Regions from separate parts of the Yersinia intermedia genome, predicted to be linked through region 2. Evidence: predicted binding sites of a transcription regulator. Region 2 holds the regulator's gene; each other region holds the start of a gene.

Region 1 (6,287 bases), 480 kb from region 2:
CATATTCAGCATCAATAGTGATGGATTGACCATTACTTTCGCTAGCGTCATAGGAGATATCTTCCATCAAACGCTCCAGTACGGTATGCAAACGGCGTGCACCGATATTTTCGGTACGCTCGTTAACCTGCCATGCTGCCTCAGCAATTTTGCGAATACCTTCAGGGGTAAACGCAACGGTAACACCTTCCGTTGCCATCAGCGCTTTGTACTGCTCGGTTAACGAGGCACTTGGCTCAGTCAGAATACGCTCGAAATCATCGGTGGTTAGCGCCTGCAGTTCAACGCGGATTGGCAAGCGACCTTGCAATTCCGGGATAAGATCTGACGGGCTGGACACCTGGAATGCGCCGGAAGCAATAAACAAGATATGGTCAGTTTTTACCATGCCGTGTTTAGTTGATACGGTGCAACCTTCTACCAATGGCAGCAAGTCACGCTGCACCCCTTCACGGGACACATCCGGGCCTGACGTCTGGCCGCGTTTACAGATTTTATCGATCTCATCGATAAACACGATCCCGTGTTGCTCAACAGCATCAATCGCCTGCTGTTTCAGCTCTTCTGGATTGACCAGTTTTGCGCCTTCTTCCTCAATCAGCAGTTTGAATGCGTCTTTGATTTTGACTTTACGCGGTTTTTGTTTTTGGCCGGCGATGTTCTGGAACATAGACTGTAACTGGTTAGTCATCTCTTCCATGCCAGGAGGTGCCATAATTTCAACCCCCATCGGCGAAGCGGCCAAATCGATTTCAATCTCTTTGTCGTCCAGTTGCCCTTCACGCAATTTCTTGCGGAAAGCCTGACGGGTGGCGGATGGTTCTTGTGTTTCATCCGGCTGGCCCCAGTTATTCTTGGCCGGTGGAATCAACACGTCCAAAATGCGTTCTTCGGCTAATTCTTCAGCCCGGTAACGCATTTTCTCAATTGATTGATGACGCACCATTTTCACAGCCGCATCGGTCAGATCGCGGATAATAGAATCCACTTCCTTACCAACATAGCCCACTTCGGTGAACTTAGTCGCTTCAACTTTGATAAATGGCGCATTGGCCAATTTTGCCAGGCGGCGGGCAATTTCAGTTTTACCCACACCCGTTGGGCCGATCATCAGAATGTTTTTAGGGGTAACTTCGTGGCGCAACTCTTCATTGAGCTGCATACGACGCCAGCGGTTACGCAGGGCAATTGCCACCGCACGTTTAGCTTTATCCTGGCCGATGATATAGCTATCAAGTTCGCTGACGATTTCGCGTGGGGTCATTTCAGACATGTCACTCTATCCTTACGCTTTATACGTTAATTCTTCGATGGTTTGGAAGCGGTTGGTATAGATACAGATATCCCCCGCAATGCTCAGAGATTTCTCAACGATATCTTTGGCACTTAATTCAGTATTGTCTAACAGCGCGCGCGCAGCAGATTGGGCATAAGGCCCACCGGAACCGATAGCAATCAGATCATCTTCTGGTTGAACCACATCGCCGTTGCCGGTAATGATGAGTGATGCTGTTTCATCCGCAACAGCCAGTAGTGCTTCAAGCTTGCGTAACATACGATCAGTACGCCAGTCTTTGGCTAACTCAACAGCCGCTTTAGTCAGGTGGCCTTGATGCATCTCCAGTTTACGCTCAAACAGCTCAAACAGCGTAAAGGCATCAGCAGTACCGCCCGCAAAGCCCGCAATAACTTTATTGTTATAAAGCCGGCGTACTTTTTTGGCATTACCCTTCATTACGGTATTACCCAGAGTGACCTGGCCATCACCACCAATAACGACATGACCATTACGACGTACACTTACAATTGTTGTCACGAGCGGACCCTCGTTGCAGACTGAATGAGTCCCCGTACTGCCTGTCAAAAAACAGCACGGGGTATATTGAGATTATAAATGGGGGAGGATTACGACTTTTCAACCCCCAACAGCGAGGGGAATGCATCCTGATTGACCAGCGCCTTTCAAACGTTGCAAGGTAGTATCAGCGGCTGCCTTGGTACTGTAAGGGCCAAGAACCACTCGATTCCAACCGCCACCGCTGGTAATGCGGCTTTCGATCCCGCCAAATGCCAATTGGGCGCGGATAGATTCGGCCTGATCGATGGCTTTGAATGAGCCACACTGCACCATCCAACGTTGTGCCTTCTCTTTTTCTTTTTCCGGTTTTGGCTGCGTAACTGCCGGTGTTACCTGAGCCGCCACTTGTGGTGCACGCTGTGGTGTTGCCACAGGTGATTGTACCTGCGTTTGTTGCTGTACCGGTGCGGTGGTCTGGCGCGGTGGCGTTAATGGCTGCTGTTGCAGGGGCGTGACCGGTGGTTTGATGGTCACAGCAGAGCGTGGCACCGGCATCCCTTGGTTATACGGTACCTCTGACAACTGTGTTGGTTGCTGGCGCATATCTGCCTGCATCTGCTCAAGCAGTTGGCGCTGCTCATTCGTCAGTTGTGTCTGGGAATTAACCTCACCACCGGCAGAAGGCTCTGTTGGTGTCGGTACGCCAATCTGGCGATTTTCCAGCTCTTTAATATAGCGCCAGCGCTCTTCCGGTTTGGGCGGTAACCCATTGCCGGTACGAGGATCATGGCTGGGTAATAACGGAAGCTCACCCGGCTTATTGTGGGTGATGAAATAGAGGCCACCAACAAATACCACTAACAGCGCGACGGCCAGCGCCACCACGGTTTTAGATATTGCTGGAGCACTGCGTTTTTTCCGGCTGGTGCTTTTGCGCCGCGCTCCTGCGCGCCCTCGGCTTACATAATCTCTTTGTGCCACTATCGTTTCGCTGCGTCTTGATGATGGAATAAGTCCGTCATGTTACTGAACCCCTGAATATTTGCCTAGCGTTTAGGCGCAGCAGTACTTTCCCTGACAATTAACTCGGTGTCTAACAAGCGGGAGCCACTTTGTACTGAATGCCCTTGTAGCTGTTCAAGTAATAGTAACATGGCTTGCTGGCCAATTTGATAACGCGGTTGAGCCACGGTGGTCAATGGGGGATCACAATACTGTGACAACTTCAGGTCGTCAAAGCCTACCAGCGAGACATCCTGCGGGATGTTTAGCCCCATTCTCTTTGCCTGCCACATCGCCCCTATCGCCATCACATCATTGTGACAAAATATTGCTGTTGGGGGATGAGGCAATGCCATCAGCACCGCAAAGGTTTCTGCGCCCGCTTCATAGCTAAAGTCCCCGCGCATAATATAGTCACTGTCGACGGCGATACCATTACGACGTAGTGCCTGAATATAACCCTGTAGCCGATAGTGGCTCAGCGGCAAACTCTCCGGCCCGGCAACACAGGCAATGCGCTGGTGCCCCAATTCATGCAGATAATTAACTGCTTCATAGGCGGCGGTCAGGTTATCGATATGTACCGTCGGCAGTTCCAGTTCAGGTGCAAACTCGTTTGCCATCACCATCGGTGGCAAATTACGCTGCTCTTCTTTGCTGGCATCAAAAGGCAGATTGGAACCTAACAACAACATGCCATCAATTTGCTTGGTAATTATCAGATTAACAAAGCTACGCTCTTGCTGGGTTTGTTGCGCGCAATCGCCAATCAATATCAGATAACCTTGCTGGGCTGCCGCGTACTCAATCCCTTGAATGATATCAGCAAAAAACGGGTCACTGATATCCGGTACAATAACCAGAATTGTGCGCGATTCATTCCGTTTAATATTACGAGATAAAGCATGAGGAGAATAACCCACCGCCAGAACAGCTTGTTCCACTTTTTGCCGGGTTACTGTTGAAACCTTTTCCGGGTTCATCAGTGCGCGTGACACCGTTGCAGTTGAAACACCCGCCATTTCGGCAACGTCTTTCATGGTAGCCATCGTGAATTCTTTCTTATGTTCCAACGCCTTTCTCCTTGCTCTGGCTCCGAGCCAGCACTGATGCTTAATGCAGGCTTTCCGTCATTCTATACAGATAGTGAGGGTAATTTGTTACCTAATTTGCATAAAAAGTGTGACATAAGTAGGTTTTTTCGCACTGGCTCGCAGAAAGCGGGGTAATCGATTGCCTTGTGGCACAGATCAAACAATAAATTACCTAAATAAAAGGATATTACCCAAAGTCATCGGCGTTACAGCCAGACAGCAAGCAAGTGGCAAATCAGTCGGGAACCGATTTGAATAGCATTTATGCCTGCCTGTAGCGAGCCTTAAGCATTAAGGGAAATTAACTGTCTATTGGATCGACATCTAGCGTCCACTTCACTTTACGGGCCTGCGGCAATGTATTGATTAGCGGCTGAGAGGTTTTAATCAGCCGTTGTAGCAATTGCCGTGACGGGTGCTGTAACAGCAATTGCCAACGGAAGCGCCCACTGCGTTTAGCCTGCAATGCGGGCACTGGCCCCATAATCCACAGCGCATCATCTTTGAGTGGGCTGGCTTCCAGCAAATTACGTAACTGTTGCAGGAACAGCGCGGATTGCTGGTTATCGTGATCTTCACTGCGCACGATGATATGGCTGGTATAAGGCGGTAAAAATACGCTTTTACGTTCCGCCAGCGCTTGTTTGGCAAACGCATCGTAGCCCTGTTGCAGCAAAATTTGCAGCAGTGGGTGTTCGGGGTGGTGCGTTTGTAAAATAACTTCCCCCTGCTTGCCCGCGCGCCCGGCCCGGCCTGAAACTTGTGTATAAAGCTGTGCGAACCGTTCTGCTGAGCGGAAATCCGCCGAGAATAGTGCGCCATCGACATCCAGTAAGGCCACCAGCGTAACATCAGGGAAGTGATGCCCTTTAGCCAGCATCTGGGTGCCAATCAAGATGCGCGCCCCCCCTTGATGGACATCAGCCAAATGTTGTTCCAACGAGCCTTTGCGGCTGGTGGTATCGCGGTCAATTCGAGTGATGGGGGTATCCGGGAACAGGGGAGCGAGTTCGTTCTCTAACTGCTCTGTGCCAACACCGACAGAAACCAGATGAGTTGAACCGCATTTGGGGCATTGCTGAGGCACCGGGCGCTGGCTGTCGCAGTGGTGGCAGCGCAACTGACGGTGATTTTGATGCAAGGTGTAATAGTGGTCACAGCGCTGGCATTCAGCAATCCAGCCACACTCATGGCACAGCAGGGCAGGGGCATAGCCACGGCGGTTCAGGAACAAAATCACCTGATTATCGGCCTGCAAATGGGTTTTCATCCGTTTTAGCAGTGGCTGAGAGAGGCCAACTTTAAGCGGCAAGCCTTTTAAATCGAGCAAATGCTGTACGGCGGGTTTGGCGTTGCCCGCCCGTTTAGACAGCGTTAACTGGCGATATTTACTCATTTGCACATTGTGCAGGGTCTCTAGCGCCGGGGTCGCGGTACCCATCACGATCGGAATGCCTTCTTCACGGGCGCGGAATACCGCTAAATCTCTGGCATGATAACGCCAGCCCTCTTGCTGCTTATAGGAACTGTCGTGTTCTTCATCGATAATAATAACCCCAAGGCGGGAAAACGGTGTAAACAGTGCCGAGCGGGTACCAATAACAATGGCGGCTTCGCCGTTACGTGCTCGCAGCCAAACGGACAACCGCTCGCTGTCATTTAAACCTGAATGGAGCACCTCAACGGGAGCGTTAAACCGTTCGCGAAAACGGGCGATAGTTTGCGGCGTCAGGCCTATCTCAGGGACTAAAACTAACGCCTGACGGCCTTGTGCCAGAATATTTTCCAGCACGCTCAGATAAACTTCCGTTTTACCTGAGCCGGTCACCCCAGCCAGCAGCCAGGCAGCAAACTGAGTGTCTTCACTGCGAATCGCCCCAACGGCGGTTGCCTGCTCGGTATTCAGCCGCAAGCGCTCACCCAGAACGGCGAAACCGTTGCGCCAATCGGTGGTCGCAACTTCCTGCGCCCGCAGATCAATTAACCCTTTACTGCGTAATGCCTGCAATGCGCTTTCGGTGAGTGCCATTTCATTAACTTGATGGCGGTAGACCGGTTTTTGTAATAATGCGGCCAGCGCCTGTTGCTGCTTCGGCGCGCGTTTTAAGCTTTCCGGCGGCGTGGCTCGCCCTTGTTCAGTTGCGAACCACTGCCACAATGGTGCTGATTGCGCGGGCTTCCCTTGGCGTAACAGAATCGGCAGGGCATGGAATAGCACTTCACCTATCGGGTAGTGATAATACTCGGTGGCCCAGCAGAGAATGCGCCACAGGCTAGGTGGAAATAAGCTGCGGTCATCCAGAACGTCATCAATGGCTTTAAGCTGTTCAAGGGGGAAGGCGCTGGTATCACTGATACCCACCACAATTCCGATGGCTTTGCGTTTACCAAAT
Region 2 (6,287 bases):
GCCGCTATTGCCGCAGATTACAACTCCGCTGCTCATTATTCATGCTAAAGATGATCCCTTCATGACCGCGGAGGTGATCCCAAACCTTAGCGACTTACCAAGCAATATTGACTATCAGTTAACCGAGCATGGCGGCCATGTTGGTTTCGTCGGTGGCTCATTGAAACACCCGCAAATGTGGCTGGAACAGCGAATTCCAACCTGGCTTTCCCCTTATCTGGAGCAACAGTAATGATAGTTCCCTGGCAGCAAGTTGACGGTGAAACGCTGGATAACTTACTTGAAGCCTTTGTGTTACGTGAGGGCACCGATTACGGCGAGCATGAGCGCTCATTAGCGCAAAAAGTCGAGGATGTACGCCGCCAGTTGATCAGCGGTGAAGCCATATTGGTGTGGTCCGAGTTACATGAAACCATCAATATTATGCCGCGCAGCGCATTTCGTGCCGGAGCAGAAGAGCAGCAATAGTCCTTTCGCCGTTAAGAAGACATTCGGTGAAACAGGGTGACAAGCCCGCCACTTTGCCCTAAAAATAATCATCAACGATAAAAAACAGGCAAGTACAGCCCGGCCACTGAAGGTCTAATTCCATGGAGTTACAGCTAATATGTCGACTAAACATCCGGTTATAGCCGTTACCGGCTCAAGTGGCGCAGGGACAACCACCACCAGCCTGGCGTTCCGTAAGATCTTTCAGCAACTGAATATTCGCGCAGCGCAAATTGAAGGTGACAGCTTCCATCGCTATACCCGCCCTGAGATGGATGCAGCCATCCGTAAAGCGCGGGATCAAGGCCGGCATATCAGCTATTTTGGCCCCGAAGCCAATGACTTTGGCCAGTTGGAGCAAAGTGTGTCGGAATACGGCGAACACGGTACTGGCCGCTCACGTAAGTATTTACATACCTATGATGAAGCAGTGCCATACAACCAAATTCCCGGTACGTTTACCCCGTGGGAAGCATTGCCACAACCTACTGATGTACTGTTTTACGAAGGGCTACACGGTGGTGTGGTGACGGAACATCATGATGTGGCAAAGCACGTCGATCTGTTGGTGGGCGTAGTGCCTATCGTCAATTTGGAGTGGATACAGAAGCTGGTGCGAGATACCGGTGAACGTGGCCATTCACGCGAAGCAGTGATGGATTCCGTAGTCCGCTCCATGGATGATTATATCAACTACATTACGCCGCAGTTCTCACGCACTCATATCAACTTCCAGCGCGTGCCAACCGTCGACACATCAAATCCGTTTGCTGCCAAAGCCATTCCGTCACTGGATGAAAGTTTTGTGGTTATTCATTTCCGTGGTTTGGAACAAATTGATTTCCCTTACTTACTGGCGATGTTGCAAGGATCATTTATCTCGAATATCAATACATTGGTGGTGCCCGGCGGAAAAATGGGGCTGGCAATGGAGCTGATTATGGCACCGCTGGTGCAGCAACTGCTGGAAGGGAAGAAAATCGGTTAATATCCTTCGTTCTTGAGGCCGCAGTATAGCAACTGCTGGAGAGAAAAAATAATTTGGCGCTATCCCAAGCCAAAGTAATTGGAGCTGCAGGTAGGCGGCAAGCGAACTCATCCCGATGAGCTTACATAAGTAAGTGATTCAGGTGAGCGAACGCAGCTAACAACCCTGCAGCTTCAAGTACGAAGGGTTTGCTTAGGCGATATCACGAATTTCAAAACTGTGGGTAATAGACGCCGCTTTACCCAACATCAGTGAAACGGAGCAATACTTTTCGGCTGACAACTCAACGGCTCGCTCAACAATTTTGTCGGTCAGGCCTTTGCCGCTGACAATAAAATGCAGGTTGATGTGTGTAAACAGACGCGGTGCTTCTTCACGGCGCTGCGAAGTTAATGACACTTCGCAATCGCGCACATCATTGCGGCCTTTTTGTAAAATAGAGACCACATCAATCGCACTACAGCCACCTGCCGACATTAACAGCATTTCCATCGGACTCGGTGCTTTGTCTCCGGCATTACCGTCCATCAACACCTGATGACCTGATGCCGATTCACCCAAAAATGTCAGCCCCTCAACCCACTTTATACGTGCCTGCATAACGCTTGCTCCCAGTTAAATTTTCTGATTAAGACTACCCTTTCATTTACAAACTGGCAATGTAACCCGACGTTCATCATGCTGAAGCGATACAACACAAGACACTGGCTTCATCCTGTGCTACAAACAGAACCGAAAGTGTTGTTTCTAGAATTAAATAGGGTAGCTTCTCAATACTCAGTGAAGGGTTTCTATCCGGTACGTATCTTGGCTATACCTTTCGGCAGTTGAGCAAATTAATATGCTACGAGAAAGTGTATTTTATAAGCACGCCGTACAGGGAACTCTGAGCCCTGTTAAGTTAGGCAGCGATAACAACAGAGGATAACAGCGAATGGTTCTCGGCAAGCCACAAACAGACCCGACTCTCGAATGGTTCCTGTCTCATTGCCATATCCACAAATATCCATCGAAGAGTACGCTGATTCACCAAGGTGAAAAGGCCGAAACGCTTTACTACATCGTGAAAGGCTCCGTTGCGGTGCTTATCAAAGATGAGGAAGGTAAAGAGATGATTCTCTCCTATCTTAATCAGGGAGATTTCATCGGCGAACTTGGATTATTTGAAGAAGGCCAAGAACGTAGCGCCTGGGTTAGAGCAAAAACCGCCTGTGAAGTGGCTGAAATTTCTTACAAAAAATTCCGTCAGCTTATTCAGGTCAATCCAGATATTTTAATGCGCCTATCTTCACAGATGGCGAGTCGCTTACAAATTACATCTGAGAAAGTGGGTAACCTTGCTTTCCTTGATGTGACTGGGCGTATTGCACAAACGCTGCTTAATCTGGCAAAACAACCTGATGCCATGACCCACCCAGATGGGATGCAGATTAAAATTACCCGCCAGGAAATTGGTCAGATAGTTGGCTGCTCCCGCGAAACCGTGGGGCGGATACTAAAAATGCTGGAAGATCAAAATCTGATCTCCGCACACGGTAAAACGATTGTCGTCTACGGCACCCGTTAATTCCCCCTAAACGGGTGTCGATACTGTCGGCACCCGTTTTTTAATCTTTTGTGATCAATAAATTTCTGGGGCCTTTATGAAATGGCAACGGCTGATTTATCGTCCTGAAGTTATTTATCGGCCCAATGTTAATTACGCGCTGCGCCAAACATTGGTTCTCTGCCTGCCCGCAGCATTAGGGTTTGCTCTCGGCGAACTTCGACTGGGTTTGATGTTTTCCCTGATACCCGCCTGTTGCAATATCGCCTCGCTGGATACACCACACCAACATTTTTTCCGGCGTCTGCTGGTCGGCGGCACGCTGTTTACTGCGAGTAGCTTCCTAACCCAGCAACTGCTGCTATGGGATATTCCATTGCCCGCCGTCATGCTCGGCCTGGCATTAGTTTTGGGGGTGAGTGGGGCGATTAGCCAGTTGAATAGCCATTTGTTACCGGCTGCCCTGATTGCTGCTATTTTTAGCCTCAGCATGGTGGGCCGCGCCCCGATCTGGCAAGCGCCTTTACTGTGTGCGGTGGGGACACTTTGGTATGGTGTGTTTAACTGGTTATGGTTCCGACTCTGCAAGGATCAACCGATCCGCGAACCCTTGAGTCAACTTTATTACTTGCTAGCCGATTATTGTGACACCAAATACAGCCTGTTTGCTCAGCACCTTGAGCCGGAAAAATCGATACCGCCGCTGCTGGACAAACAACAGGCGATTATGGACAAGATTAATCAGCTTTATCAGCAATTTAATCTGATTCATAACACAACGAAGAAAGAGCAGAAACGGTTGTTGGGATTGTTCCAAATGGCTCTCGATCTGCAAGAGCACATTACTGCGGCCCTGATTCAGCCAGAAAAAGTACAGGAGTTAATGGAGCAAACGCAGATTGAGGGGGTGATGCGCCGTAATTGCCAGAAAATCTCAGCCCAAATGCGCACTATTGCCAACGATATTCTCTATCACCACCGTGCTGCTGAACATTTTACTGCCGATGATGCTCTGCCAGAACTGGCAAACATCGCACAGGCACACCCGAACAACCCGGTCGCACAATTCTACTACTACCATATCAGCCATATTACCCAATTATTGAGTGACCGGCGGCCACTGTATGACCGTGACCTGATGTCCAGCCAACAATCACAGCCGTTCTGGCCAGCATTGATCAGCTATCTGTCGTTCAAATCAGGCGCACTGCGGGAAGCGGCTCGCCTGGGAGTGACACTGGCAGCAGGTAGCTATATCGGCAGTTTAATTCATTTACCCAAGCCTTATTGGATTCTGCTCACGGTGATGCTGGTAACGCAGAACGGTTATAACGCCACCAAGGTACGAATCCATCACCGTGCACTCGGTACCTTTATCGGGCTGTTACTCGCAGCTACCTTGTTGCATTTTCAGATGTCGGAAGGCACCACGCTGAGCATCATGTTACTCATCACATTGATAGCCTATCTGGTTCAACGCAAAAACTATGGCTGGTCAGTCATTTTTAGAACTATCACGACTGTGTATATCTTGCAGTTATTGACCGGAGAAGGCGCTGACTTTTTGGTTCCACGCCTGCTGGATACCTTAATTGGTTGCGCATTGGCCTTTGCCAGCGCCTTATGGCTGTGGCCCCAGTGGCAGAGTGGCTTACTGCGTAAGAATGCCCATCAGGCGCTAGAGGCGTATCAGAAGATTTTGCGCTTGCTGCTGACACCTGAACCAGATATCACCCAACTGGCCTATGAACGCATTGAAGTGAATAAGGCCAGTAATACCGTGTTAAGTTCCTTAAATCAGGCGATGCAAGAACCGGGATTCAACTCAAAATATCTGGCAGATATGCGGCTATGGGCCACTCACAGTGAGTTGATTGTCGGGCATATCAATGAGATGACTATCCTGACACGGGCCTATCCCTTGGGGAGTTCAGCACCAGGTAAACATCACATTCAGCTCAGCGTCGAACTGGCGGCGGATTATTTACAACTCTGTGAGATAGCCATTCAACAGTGTCAGCAAAGGCTGGAGTCGGACAACAGCGAAGGTAATAACGATTTCGTGCAGATGCCGGATGTCACACCGGATACACAGATCTCTGAGCTGGAACGTAATTTACGGCGGGTCTTGTCACATTTAAGCGTGATGCATACGGTGTCCGCCATGGCTTGGCAACAACAACCCCATCACGGTATTTGGCGCAGTCGGAGGTTGCGGGAGCAAGCATAACAAGGGAGAGGCAACAGCCTCTCCCTAATTGAGTTAACCCTGGACCAGGCTGGCGACTGCTTTATCCAACCTTGCCATTCCTTGTTTGATATCATCCAGCTCCACCACTAATGAAGGGGCTAACCGCAACACATTCGGCCCGGCATTGAGGACCATCAAGCCATTAGCGGCCGCAGCCATCAACAACTCCCGCGCACGGCCATGGTATTGCGGCGTTAACTCGGCACCAATCAATAACCCCATACCACGGATATCCTCAAACAAATGATACTTGTTGTTGATATCTTGCAGAGCCTGCACAAACAGCCCATGGCGCTGTTCAATACCATTAAGTACCTCAGGGGTATTAATCACATCCAACGCAGCCTCAGCAACGGCACAGGCCAGAGGATTACCCCCATAAGTAGTACCATGTGTGCCCACTGCCATTACCGACGCAATTTCTTCCGTGGTTAGCATCGCACTAATAGGGAAACCGCCACCCAAGGCTTTCGCTGTGGTCAAAATATCTGGCGTCACACCATAATGCATATAGGTAAACAGCTTGCCACTACGCCCCATACCACTTTGTACTTCATCGAATACCAGCAGCGCATTATGCTGATCGCACAAAGCCCGCACCCCTTGTAGGAATTCAGGCGTCGCAGAGGTGATACCCCCTTCCCCTTGGATAGGTTCAAGCACCACCGCACAAGTGTGGTCATCCATAACGGCTTTCACCGCAGCCAGATCATTAAACGGTACATGGATGATATCGGCAGGTTTCGGGCCAAAACCATCGGAATATTTTGGCTGACCACCTACCGAGACAGTAAACAAGGTGCGACCATGGAAAGCATTGTGGAAAGCAATGATTTTAGTCTTATAGGGGCTATGGCGCTCAATGGCATAATGACGGGCCAGCTTAAAGGCGGCTTCATTTGCCTCACCACCGGAGTTGGCAAAAAACACGCGATCCGCGAAGGTCGCAGCAATCAGTTTTTGCGCTAAACGCAGTGCAGGCTCATTAGTGAAAACGTTACTGGTATGCCATA
Region 3 (6,287 bases), 1.4 Mb from region 2:
GTCAGATGCGAAATTTGCCTATCAGGTGATCGGGGCGGTGATGACCGTTAATGCAACCATTGTGATTACCCTACAATACTTATTAAGTCGCCGTATGAATCAACAGAATTTAATGCGCTGGCTGATGTTTGGTACCCTGTTCTTCATCGTTGGCCTGCTCGGATTTATGGCGGCTCAAGATTCAATTCCGCTATGGATGCTGGCAATGGCGATTTTCTCATTGGGCGAAATTATTGTTATCCCAGTCGAATACTTGTTTATCGATTTTATTGCTCCGGCGAATCTCAAAGGCAGTTACTATGGAGTACAGAATCTCGGCCAGTTAGGTGGGGCCATTAACCCGATACTTTGTGGCTTCTTACTCGCCTGGGCCGCACCGCAGATGATGTTCTATATGCTGATTATCGCGGCTATTTTAGGGCTGGCATTTTTCTATCGCGGCTATCGGTTGGCTAAGACGCAGGCAGAAAACCCCCATCAGGTATCAGAACATACCCAATAGGTGCCAAGATGCAGTAAAGAGCCTGCGAATAAGTGGTGTGTAGTAGCAATCACCACGCTCACAGCTTGATACATGATGAGTCTATTATTCATAGTGTGACAGCTAGCACATAATCAAACTTAATTGTATGATGAATGCATTCCGTAACTCAGGACCTTTTCTATGCGCAATGTGACTTCACTTTGCTGGCAGTACCTGCGGGCTTTCGCCATTATTTATCTGTGCTTATGGGCAGGTAAAGCTTTGGCCTTGTTGCTACCTATCACCATCCCCGGCAGTATCATTGGGATGCTGATTCTGTTTGCTCTGCTGGCGTCCCAGATCTTGCCCTCAACTTGGGTAAAACCCGGTTGCCATCTACTGATCCGCTATATGGCGCTGTTGTTTGTGCCAATCGGTGTCGGTGTGATGCAGTACTACGACCAACTCACTAAACAGTTCGGCCCCATCGTGGTTTCCTGCTTTGTCAGCACCCTAATTGTGATGTTGGTGGTGGCTTACAGTTCTCATTATGTTCACCGCGAACGCAAAGTCATTGGTTCTCCTACCCATACAGAGGACGACAAATGATCAGCAATTTATGGTGGTCACTGCCACTGACCTTAATCGTGTTCTTTGGTGCGCGCCGTTTAGCACGCTGGCTGAAAATGCCGCTGCTTAACCCATTATTGATATCCATGGTTGTTATCATTCCATTGCTGCTGGTCACACATATGCCCTATGCCAACTATTTTGCTGGCAGCAAAGTATTAAATGACTTACTGCAACCTGCGGTGGTGGCGCTGGCTTTCCCGTTGTATGAACAGTTGCACCAAATTCGCGCCCGCTGGAAATCCATTATCAGTATCTGTTTTATTGGCAGTATTACCGCCATGGTCAGCGGTACGGCTGTCGCCCTGTGGATGGGGGCAACTCCTGAGATTGCGGCTTCAGTATTACCTAAGTCTGTCACCACCCCCATTGCCATGGCCGTCGCTGAGTCTATCCATGGCTTACCCGCCATCAGCGCAGTATGTGTAATTTTTGTCGGTATTTTGGGCGCAGTGTTTGGGCATAGCTTACTGAATTTATTAAAGATAACGACTAAAGCCTCACGGGGGTTAGCCATGGGTACCGCCTCACATGCATTGGGCACCGCCCGTTGTGCTGAAATGGACTTTCAGGAAGGTGCATTTAGCTCGCTGGCACTGGTAATCTGCGGGATTATCACTTCATTGTTAGCTCCTTTCCTGTTCCCGGTGTTGCTCCATTTGTTCGGCTAACAATGTGGCTCCCTGACGCGCATTAGGGTCTACAGTTACAAGGTAAAATGCCGCCCGTTTTCAGGTTTAAATTTGAGATACATCTCTCATTTGGGGTTTTACTTGCATCAATTTCATTGGTAACGAGATCTAAATCACATCAAGAAGCCCCTAAGCTGCCTAAAATAGTTTCCCGTTACTATTGGAGAGACCCCTATGCAAGCACGTTTTCAAGCCCCTTGGGCTAAGCTGCCCGCTTCACTGCAATCTGCACTTGAACCTATTCTGAGCGCAAACGATTTCCCTGCCATGCTGACAGCGAAACAAGTGGAAACGGTAAAAAGCATCAGTGGGTTAGATGACAATGCGTTAGCATTCGCGTTGTTGCCGCTGGCCGCCGCGTGTGCGCTCGCTCCAATCTCTCATTTTATGGTTGGTGCTATCGCGCAGGGGAGCAGTGGCAATCTCTATTTTGGTGCCAATATGGAGTTTAGCGGCGTTCCGCTACAGCAAACCATTCATGCCGAGCAGTGTGCGGTGACTCATGCCTGGTTACGCGGCGAAGCCAGCCTGGTCGCAATTACCGTTAATTACACCCCTTGTGGTCATTGCCGCCAGTTTATGAATGAACTGAATAGCGGAACCGACCTACATATCCATTTACCGGGCCGCCCTGCCGCAACCCTCGGACATTATTTACCAGATTCTTTCGGCCCAAAAGACTTGGATATCACCACTCTACTGATGGATCCGGTGTTTCATGGCTACACCGTGGCTGAAACCGATGCGCTAACTCAGGCAGCCCTTGAAGGCGCGAACCGGAGTCATGCCCCGTATAGCAACGCTCATAGCGGTATTGCATTGGAAGCGGCAGATGGCACTATCTATGTGGGCCGTTATGCAGAAAATGCCGCCTTCAACCCCAGCCTGCCCCCACTGCAAGCTGCATTGATTCTGACCAACATTACCGGTGGGGATTGCGCTGCAATTCGCCGTGCAGTATTGATTGAGGGCAGTAACCCGGCACTGACTCAGTGGGATGCCACACTGGCAACACTGGCGGCCTTGGGTTGCGATGATGTAAAACACATGACGTTTTTGCCGAAATAATGCCCCACCAATCGGGGGTTACATTGCTAACCCCCGGTTATCATGCTAATCCCGCCTATTCCCTTAAATAGCGGTGAAACGCATTCCCGCGTGTGCGATCTGTTCAATCATCTGGTATTCCATGCCATCAACCGGCCTGAGCGATGCCCATTATAGCACCGCAAGATCCCGCAACGAATGGCACCCGGTTGCGCTAAACTGCTCAGCTAAATCTGCAAGATGCCTCGCATTTTTACCGATTACAGACATATTTAACTAACAAAAGCTGTACATATTTCTCTTATCTTTTAGGATCGGGGTAACAATTACTGTCTATACCCATAGTCATTTAAGAGTAAAACTCATGGAACTTGAATACGAAAGTAAGCGCACCCTCTATATCCCCTACGCTGGCCCGATTCTGTTGGAATTCCCTCTTCTCAACAAAGGCAGCGCTTTTACTAATGATGAGCGCAACCACTTTAACTTACACGGTTTGTTGCCTGAAGCGGTTGAAACTATTGAAGAACAGGCTGAGCGCGCTTACCGCCAGTATCAAGATTTCAAAAACGACGACGATAAGCACATCTATCTGCGTAACATTCAAGATACCAATGAGACTCTGTTTTATCGCCTGCTGGACGCCCATCTCAGCGAGATGATGCCGATTATCTACACGCCAACAGTTGGCGAGGCTTGTGAACACTTCTCTGATATCTATCGCCGTGCGCGCGGGTTATTTATCTCTTACCCGAACCGCGAACACATTGACGATATGTTACAAAATGCCACCAAACAGAACGTGAAAGTTATCGTGGTAACTGACGGTGAGCGCATTCTCGGCCTTGGTGATCAGGGCATTGGCGGCATGGGCATCCCCATTGGTAAATTATCGCTGTATACCGCATGTGGCGGTATCAGCCCAGCCTATACATTGCCGGTAGTGTTAGATGTGGGGACCAACAACCCGCAACGCTTGAATGACCCACTGTATATGGGATGGCGTCACCCGCGTATTTCCGGTGATGAATATTATGCTTTTGTTGACGAATTCATTCAGGCGGTCAAACGTCGCTGGCCAAATGTGTTGTTGCAGTTTGAAGATTTTGCGCAGAACAATGCTACCCCGCTGCTGAACCGCTACCGTGACGAACTGTGTTGTTTCAATGATGATATTCAGGGTACCGCAGCGGTCACTCTGGGCAGTCTGATTGCCGCCAGCCGTGCCGCAGGCAGCCAGTTACGCGACCAAACCGTTACTTTCCTCGGTGCCGGATCAGCAGGTTGCGGTATTGCTGAACAGATCATTGCGCAGATGATTTCAGAAGGTCTGAGTGAAGATCAGGCCCGGGCGCGAGTCTTTATGGTTGACCGTTTTGGTCTGTTGACTGACAAGCTACCTAACTTATTAGATTTCCAAAGTAAACTGGTGCAAAAAAGTGATTCGCTACAAAGCTGGAATCTGGCCAGCGACTCCATTTCACTGCTGGATGTGGTGCGCAACGCCAAGCCGACAGTGCTGATTGGTGTATCAGGTCAGCCAGGGTTGTTTACTGAAGAGCTGATCCGTGAGATGCACCAACACTGCCCACGGCCTATTGTGATGCCATTGTCTAACCCAACATCGCGGGTTGAAGCACGGCCAGAAGACATTATTAACTGGACCGATGGTGCCGCACTGGTCGCCACAGGTAGCCCATTCTCACCGGTTAGTTATAAAGAAAAGCTGTATCCAATTGCACAATGCAATAACTCTTATATCTTCCCAGGGATTGGCTTGGGTGTGCTGGCATCGGGTGCACGGCGGGTGACCGACGGTATGTTGATGGCTGCCAGCCGTGCATTGGCTGAGTGTTCACCACTAGCGTTGAATGGTGAAGGAGCATTACTACCGCGTATCGACGATATTCAGGCGGTGTCAAAAAGCATTGCAATGCAGGTGGGTAAAGCGGCGCAGTTGCAAGGTGTCGCCATTGTGACATCAGAAGAAGCACTGAAAAAAGCCATTGAGCATAACTATTGGCAACCGCAGTACCGCACTTATAAGCGCACATCGTTCTAAATAGTAACCGGCTCATGTTTTGCGTGCGCCGGTTATCCACCAGCAAACACATACTCGATATTCGTCCCGATGAGCTGACTCAGGTCAGTGATTCGGGTTAGAGCGCGTAGCCAACAACGCTGTAGCTTCAAGGACGAAGGGGATATGTATTGCGCAACATGGGCAGGTACAGTAGCCTTACAATATGACCAGTGGATTGAATGCATCAAAGGCCTAAGAATGTGGAAACGCCTGATTATTAGCTTAATTATCATCGCAGGGTTGCTGATGGTGACAGCTATTGTGCTCGATCGCTGGATTAGCTGGAAAACGGCCCCCTTTATCTACGATGAGCTACAAGACTTGCCCCACCGGCAGGTTGGTGTGGTTTTGGGTACTGCCAAGTATTACCGTACTGGCGGTATTAATCAGTTTTATCAATACCGGATTCAAGGGGCGATAAACGCCTATAACAGCGGTAAAGTCAGTTATTTATTGCTTAGTGGTGATAATGCACTGCAAAGTTATAACGAGCCGATGACCATGCGCCGCGACCTGATCGCCGCCGGTGTCGCCCCCGCTGATATCGTGCTGGATTACGCAGGTTTCCGTACATTGGACTCCATCGTACGCACCCGTAAGGTATTTGATACTAACGATTTTATTATCATTACCCAACGTTTCCATTGCGAACGAGCACTGTTTATCGCCCTCCATATGGGCATTCAGGCGCAGTGTTTTGCTGTGCCGTCACCGAAGGATATGCTCAATGTGCGAGTGCGTGAGATTTTTGCCCGTCTCGGCGCATTGTCGGATCTCTATATTCTGAAGCGTGAACCACGCTTCCTTGGGCCATTAATTCCCATTCCGGCGGTACATGTGATCCCCGATGACGCACAAGGTTATCCGGCCGTTTCACCAGAACAATTGGTTGAGCTGGAACACCGGCTGGCAGAAGAAAAACCGAAAAATCCAGCACCAGCACCAGCACCAGCACCATGATGTTGAATTAACTTTTGATATTGGATTGGATTTTGACGTTAAGCGCAATCAGGAATATTACCGACAAAGATTGCAGGCCGAATGAGCCACATGGGCGCATTAGCCTGCAAACTGCCGGAGAGCACCGCAAACAGCAGTAATATTTCGCGTGAGCCGTGAAGCTCTGGCAACCGAAAGTAATCCGCTCCTGCTTTTAATAATATACCAGCCCGGTTACCCCCTTTGCCCCAAAAACGCCCCGACATCACTCTCAACCTCCCCCATCTGCTGTAACAACTGCAATGTTTCCAACGCTTCCTCTTCATCCAGCCGGCTCATGGCAAACCCAACATGCACCAACACCCAATGGCCGATTAATGCCAGACAGGCCTGTGAGTCGCCCGCCACCAGCATGATATTCACCGAACGCCGC
Region 4 (6,287 bases), 390 kb from region 2:
TACAGGCTTTAGGCTTTCAATCCGAAAACCAATAATACTATTTGAACACGTTACCGATGCCTTGGGTGTGCTCAATTTCACACTAATCAATAGTAACTTGTAACGAGTAAAAATTATATGTGATTAAAGTCACAAAATAATCTGATTTGTAATTTATCGCCGATGATATGCCCACTCGCATCAAGGATAGCTTATGGGCAGAAATACGCAGTATTGTGGGCCTGAACCATAAAAAACTAAGCGTCAGCGGTGCAGACAGTTTGGGTGCGGACAGCACGTAGGGACTGGAGCGTACACGAAGTACGTGACAAGTCCCGAGCACTGCCCAATCTCAAAATGGCAAGTCAAGCTAGCCTAATTATAATGCCAGGAAGAAACCGGCGATCGTCGCACTCATCAGATTCGACAATGTGCCTGCCGCTACCGCTTTCAGGCCAAAACGCGCGATATCGTGGCGGCGATTCGGTGCCATGCTACCCAAACCACCCAATAAGATGGCAACAGATGACAAGTTAGCAAAACCGCACAACGCAAAGGAGATAATGGCCTTAGTGTGATCGGAAAGAACCTGTAAACCCGCAGCTTTGACTAACTCTTCCGCCTGGAGATACTGACCGAAATTCATAAATGCTACGAATTCGTTAACGATAATCTTCTGGCCGATAAATGAACCCGCCACCATCGCTTCACTCCACGGCACACCGATCAGATAGGCAATCGGCGAGAATACCCAGCCCAGAATCAACTCTAGCGAAAGTTGTGGATAATCAAACCAGCCACCAATCCCACCTAAAATACCATTGAGCAGAGCAATCAAGGCGATAAAAGCCAACAGCATTGCCCCAACATTCAGCGCCAATTGCATACCGGAAGCCGCGCCAGAGGCCGCAGCATCAATAACGTTAGCCGGGCGTTCATCCTCAGCAATCAAGGTAGTCGCATCAACTTTATCATGGGTTTTTTCGGTTTCTGGCACCATCAGTTTAGCAAACAGTAACCCGCCCGGTGCTGCCATAAAGGAGGCGGCAATCAGGTATTCCAATGGCACCCCCATTTGCGCATAACCGGCCAATACTGAACCGGCAACGGAGGCTAAACCGCCGCACATTACCGCAAACAGCTCAGATTGGGTCATGGTGGCAATATAAGGGCGCACCACTAACGGCGCTTCGGTTTGACCAACAAAGATATTGGCAGTGGCGGAAAGGGATTCAGTACGTGAAGTCCCCAGCAGCTTTTGCAAACCACCGCCCAATACTTTAATAACGATTTGCATGATGCCGAGGTAATACAAAACGGCAATCAATGACGAGAAGAATACAATTACCGGTAATACTCGCAAGGCGAATACAAAGCCGCCGCCACCGAAAACCTCAAACATTTTGTCGGAAACCAAACCGCCAAAAATAAATGAAATCCCCTCATTACCGTAGGCGATAACGTTCGCTACCCCTTCTGACATGCCGCCCAGAATGCGGCGACCGATAGGCACATATAACACCAATGCACCAATAACGATCTGGATAATAAATGCGCCAACAACAGTGCGGATATTAATCGCCCTATAATTACTTGAAAGAAGTACGGCTATTAATATCAGTACTGCCATTCCAACCAAACTCATTAGCATGTCGCTATCCCTAATAGTGAAATCATTAATTAAATTGAAATTATTTTGGGGGGATTATACCGGCATGACGGGGCTATCAAACAATCTCTGTCACAAATAAACACAACTAAAAGCAACTTGAACAACACAAATGTGACAAAAGTCACATTAAAAAGCAGAAATAACGAGATGTTGATAATTATTAGCGTGGTTTGTATGCACCCATCGGTGATTTAGGGGGGGCATATCTTGGCTGGCGGTAACCGGAACAAACGCTGGCTATTCTCTAGCAACTGGCTGGCAATCTGTTGTGGTGCTTCAGGGCGTAATTCACACAATACACTGAACACATCAGCAGCCCGCTCAGGCCGATTTGGTTGCCCCTGAAAACCCGCTAACGGCATATCCGGTGCATCGGTTTCCAGCAGTAATGAAGAAAGCGGTAATGCGGCCATCACACCACGGGTTTTCTGTGCCCGCGCATAAGTAATGGTCCCGCCCACACCGATGTAATAACCCAGGCGAATAAAGGCTTGCGCTTGCGCCAGGCTACCGGCAAAACCATGCACGACCCCCGTGCGCGGCAAAACAGTTTTGCGCAGTGCCGAGGCTAATTGGTCATGGGAACGGCGGGAATGCAGAATAACGGGGAGATCATGCTGTTTCGCCAACGTAAGTTGGGCCTGCAATAGCGCTAATTGGCGTGGTAACTGCGGATCATCCATATAGAGATCCAGGCCAATTTCCCCCACCGCCACCAGCTTATGCGTTTTGTTCACCAGATAAGATGCCAGAGCGGCTAAATCGGCCTCTTGATGTTGAGCAATATAGAGTGGATGCATACCTAGTGCGGCAAAAAGAGGCGGATAGTTCGCAGCCAACGCCAAAATACGGGAAAAATAAGCCGCACCCACCGCCGGGACGATCAACTGCCTGACATTCGCCTGAGCCGCAGTGACTAGACTGGCCGCCTCTGCGCCACTGAACGGAGGGAAGTCAAAGTGACAGTGGGTATCGATAAAATAAGGTGTATCGATGAGAGACGGTATCTGCTCAATGATCGCTGCCATTACGCGGTATCACCTTTGTTCTTTGCCATATCGGCAGGCAAAATGATCTCCCCTGCCAGGGGTTTTCTGCTGCTATGCGTAGTGACCGGAATAATTAACCCATTGCCGCTCCCCCTCATCTGAGCCGGTAGACCATGCTTAGTGGTGGCAGTTGAATCCGCTGGCGTGATGATATTCGGCGGTTGAGTGATATCAAATGAAGAATCATCAATATCAATTAGCGCTGCCATATCATCCGGTTGATTAATATCTTGCGGCTGAAGCATACGGCGTGAGAGTGAAATCGAGATTTTCTCCCCATTGATTTCAGCTTGATCCCGATGATCTTGCGGTAATAACCAGTGCCCAACGGTCGCCAGAAAATAGCGGCCACAACGGCGGCCTAAATGATAATCACGATTAAGCGCCGCAACCCGACTCCCCAGCGCATTACTGGCAAGTGGCTTAGGCGGAAAAATTTCGAAAATACGCAGATCACCGGGCGGTTTTTCAATAAATTGCTGAATACGGTGATAGCTCTGCTCATGTTGCTGCATAATCCGCACCAGTTGTTGCAAACTACTTTCACTCAGCCAATGTTCCATCCGCTTCATCCACTGCGGCGTATAATAGACCTGCGACGGCACCGTGCGAATCACTACAATAGTATCAGCGCCACGGCGGTAGGCTTCTTCCACCGGAATGGCATCACTGATGCCACCATCTTGATAACTGATCCCCCCCAAATCCACTCCCTGACGGTATAAACCAGGGATTGCACTGGACGCTTTAATGGTCGGCAGCCAACTTTCTCGAGTGGGAGAAATATAGGTAGGTTCAAAATCATCACTGCGGCAGGCGCACATCAAGAATTCGCGGCCATTGCGTAAATGCTCTTCAGCATGATCCATGGCCAGAGGTAACTGCTGGGAGGTGATATCCACCAACCAGTCGAGATCAATTAGGTGCCCACCCCGTACAAAACGTAATGGGTTAAAGAAATTAGCTGTGGTGGTGTAGCGAGTAATAACACGGCGAGCGTAACCGGGTTGACCGCAGATAAAAGCAGATAGGTTTTGTGCACCCGCAGAGGTGCCAATCATCAGATCAAAAGGGTTAAAGCGGGCGCGTTGGAATTCATCCAGCACACCGGCTGTAAAAATCCCCCGCTGCCCGCCTCCCTCGCAGACCAACGCCATTTTTCCGGGTTGATATGGTTTATAGGCGAGTGGCTCAATATTACCGAGCGTGATAGGTATTCTGTATCCCACCATCCATCCTTAATTCGTTACAACAGGTGCTGAGGATACCTCGTCTTATCCTTTGCTGTAACCCTCTCGCCTTACTAAAGGCGCTTACGGCCTGTAAACAGACTGATGAGGAATAGGACAATACCCACTACAAAGACGACTTTTGCAGCCCAAGCTGCCGTACCGGCTAACCCGCCGAAACCTAATGCCGCAGCGATTAAAGCAATAATCAAAAATATGATGCCCCAGCGAAACATAAGCCTCTCCTTCCCGTTTTTAAAAATAGCTTTATACACTTACGTTAAAAACAGCGTTTTAACCTTCGGTCTATTTAACAGTAGCGTGTTTAACAGAAGTCGCATTATTAACGGATTTATTATTTGGCTGACGGGCTTATAAACGTTATTCCGTAAAGTATTTCTCTCCCACGAAATACCCATCAGCCGATAATAATTAAGGTTTGATGCTCAGATCATTTTTAACGCTTTTCACGCCATTAACGGCTTTAGCGATACTTTCAGCACGGTCAGACTGCGCTTTACTCTCAACATGACCTGACAACTGCACCACGCCGTCGGTAGTTTCTACTTTCACTTTACGTGAGGGTACGATGTCATCAGCCAGTAATTTGGCTTTGATTGAACTGGTTGTTGCAGCATCGCCAGCATATTCACTGACTGATTGTGATTTCTGATCTTTCACATGCAGCTTATCGCTGACAGATTTAACACCTTCAACGTTTCCGGCAATTTCAACGGCGGTTTCAGCTTCAGCCTGAGAAGTCACAAAACCAGTCAAAGTGACGACGCCATGGTTGGTTTCAACAGAGATATCCGTACTTTTAAGGGATTTCTCTTCCAACAAAGCGCTTTTTACTTTCGCTGTTGCGGCACTGTCACCCATGTAGTTATCAACTTTCTTCATGGAGCTATCGAGTTTCGCGCCAGTGCTGTCTACCACGTTGTTTGTCTTATTGAGCATGGTGTCTTCAGCGAACACGCTACCACTCATCAGTGCAGTACCTAAAACAACAGCAATCATTGAACGGGCAAATTTTGTATTTGTCATCGATTTCTTCCTTTGTCGTTATAAACCGTAAAGGGTTATCAAGCTTAATGGATTACAACACCCAAATTTACGGATTTTTACGCCACCCAGAGGGGTGGGCATTTGATGAATACTTTACGATTACTACAGGTTATTTGACCCAAAAGTGGTGCGCGTCAATCCTGCGTGTATCTATAAAGATAGAGCATCACAGAATAAATACAGTCAGAATCGCCCTAAAACCGGATTTTTATGATTAAGTAGGAGTTATCCTAAGGAGAAAATAGTGAGGAGAATTAATGAATCGGGGTACTGGGTACCCCGATAGAATGCGGCTTGGCGGGTGATTAATGTTCGCGGGTTTTACGGAAATTCACTTCCGGGTAACGCTCTTGCGTAATATTAAGATTAACCATAGTTGGGGCGATATAGCTCAAGTTATCACCACCATCGAGTGCCAGGTTAACCTCATTTTTACGTTTAAACTCTTCAAACTTCTTCACGTCATCACACTCCACCCAACGGGCGGTAGAGACGTTGACGGATTCATACACCGCTTCCACGTTGTATTCACTTTTCAGTCGTGAAGAAACCACTTCAAACTGTAGAACACCAACTGCGCCGACAATCAAATCGTTGTTGGTTAACGGACGGAACACTTGCACCGCCCCCTCTTCTGACAACTGAACCAACCCTTTCAGCAACTGCTTCTGTTTCAATGGATCACGCAGGCGAATACGACGGAACAATTCAGGGGCAAAGTTCGGAATACCGGTGAACTTCATATCCTCACCCTGGGTGAAGGTATCACCAATTTGAATGGTACCGTGGTTATGCAAGCCAATGATATCGCCAGCAAACGCTTCTTCTACATGCGAACGGTCACCGGCCATAAAGGTCAGTGCATCAGAAATCACCACGTCTTTCTTGGTACGCACCTGACGCAGTTTCATCCCTTTTTCAAAGCGGCCAGAAACTACACGCATAAAGGCAACACGGTCACGGTGTTTCGGGTCCATATTTGCCTGAATTTTGAAAACAAAACCAGTAAATTTGGGTTCAGCAGCAACCACTTCACGGGTATCTGTTTTACGTGGCATCGGGGCCGGAGCCCATTCAACCAAGCCATCCAACATATGATCGACGCCGAAGTTACCCAAAGCGGTACCGAAGAACACCGGCGTTAAGTCACCAGACAGGAAAGCATCATGCTCGAACTCATGAGAAGCCCCCTGTACCAGTTCCAACTCCTGACGGAACTGCTTAGCCAAGTCTTCACCAACTGCTGCATCCAAGTCTGGGTTATTTAGCCCTTTGACGATGCGCACTTCC

The links. The regulator CRP, encoded in region 2, controls carbon source genes, mostly activating them, when cyclic AMP is high. The targets are predictions, from matches to a motif close to ATGTGANNNNNNTCACAT.
Positions count from the first base shown of each region.
Region 1: a site for CRP is predicted at 4,039-4,056, ahead of cytR (DNA-binding transcriptional regulator CytR). Genes of this name have one in related genera too.
Region 3: a site for CRP is predicted at 1,887-1,904, ahead of cdd (cytidine deaminase). Genes of this name have one in related genera too.
Region 4: a site for CRP is predicted at 1,761-1,778, ahead of EL015_RS18250 (NupC/NupG family nucleoside CNT transporter). Genes of this name have one in related genera too.

Region 1 covers NZ_LR134116.1:100,697-106,983, forward strand. Annotated here, with positions in the region: gene hslU (HslU--HslV peptidase ATPase subunit) at 1-1,273, opposite strand, end outside; gene hslV (ATP-dependent protease subunit HslV) at 1,286-1,816, opposite strand; gene ftsN (cell division protein FtsN) at 1,916-2,779, opposite strand; gene cytR (DNA-binding transcriptional regulator CytR) at 2,845-3,873, opposite strand; gene priA (primosomal protein N') at 4,196-6,287, opposite strand, start outside.
Region 2 covers NZ_LR134116.1:4,382,963-4,389,249, forward strand. Annotated here, with positions in the region: gene EL015_RS20155 (hydrolase) at 1-232, shown strand, start outside; gene EL015_RS20160 (YheU family protein) at 232-468, shown strand; gene EL015_RS20165 (phosphoribulokinase) at 608-1,477, shown strand; gene EL015_RS20170 (OsmC family protein) at 1,670-2,077, opposite strand; gene crp (cAMP-activated global transcriptional regulator CRP) at 2,412-3,044, shown strand; gene EL015_RS20180 (YccS/YhfK family putative transporter) at 3,121-5,253, shown strand; gene argD (bifunctional acetylornithine/succinyldiaminopimelate transaminase) at 5,287-6,287, opposite strand, start outside.
Region 3 covers NZ_LR134116.1:2,995,736-3,002,022, forward strand. Annotated here, with positions in the region: gene EL015_RS13700 (MFS transporter) at 1-502, shown strand, start outside; gene EL015_RS13705 (CidA/LrgA family protein) at 665-1,072, shown strand; gene EL015_RS13710 (CidB/LrgB family autolysis modulator) at 1,069-1,764, shown strand; gene cdd (cytidine deaminase) at 1,960-2,853, shown strand; gene EL015_RS13720 (NAD-dependent malic enzyme) at 3,197-4,894, shown strand; gene sanA (outer membrane permeability protein SanA) at 5,114-5,875, shown strand; gene EL015_RS13730 (HypC/HybG/HupF family hydrogenase formation chaperone) at 6,089-6,287, opposite strand, start outside.
Region 4 covers NZ_LR134116.1:3,992,528-3,998,814, forward strand. Annotated here, with positions in the region: gene EL015_RS18250 (NupC/NupG family nucleoside CNT transporter) at 359-1,630, opposite strand; gene EL015_RS18255 (TatD family hydrolase) at 1,843-2,679, opposite strand; gene EL015_RS18260 (patatin-like phospholipase family protein) at 2,679-3,932, opposite strand; gene EL015_RS18265 (DUF1328 domain-containing protein) at 4,004-4,165, opposite strand; gene osmY (molecular chaperone OsmY) at 4,362-4,976, opposite strand; gene prfC (peptide chain release factor 3) at 5,303-6,287, opposite strand, start outside.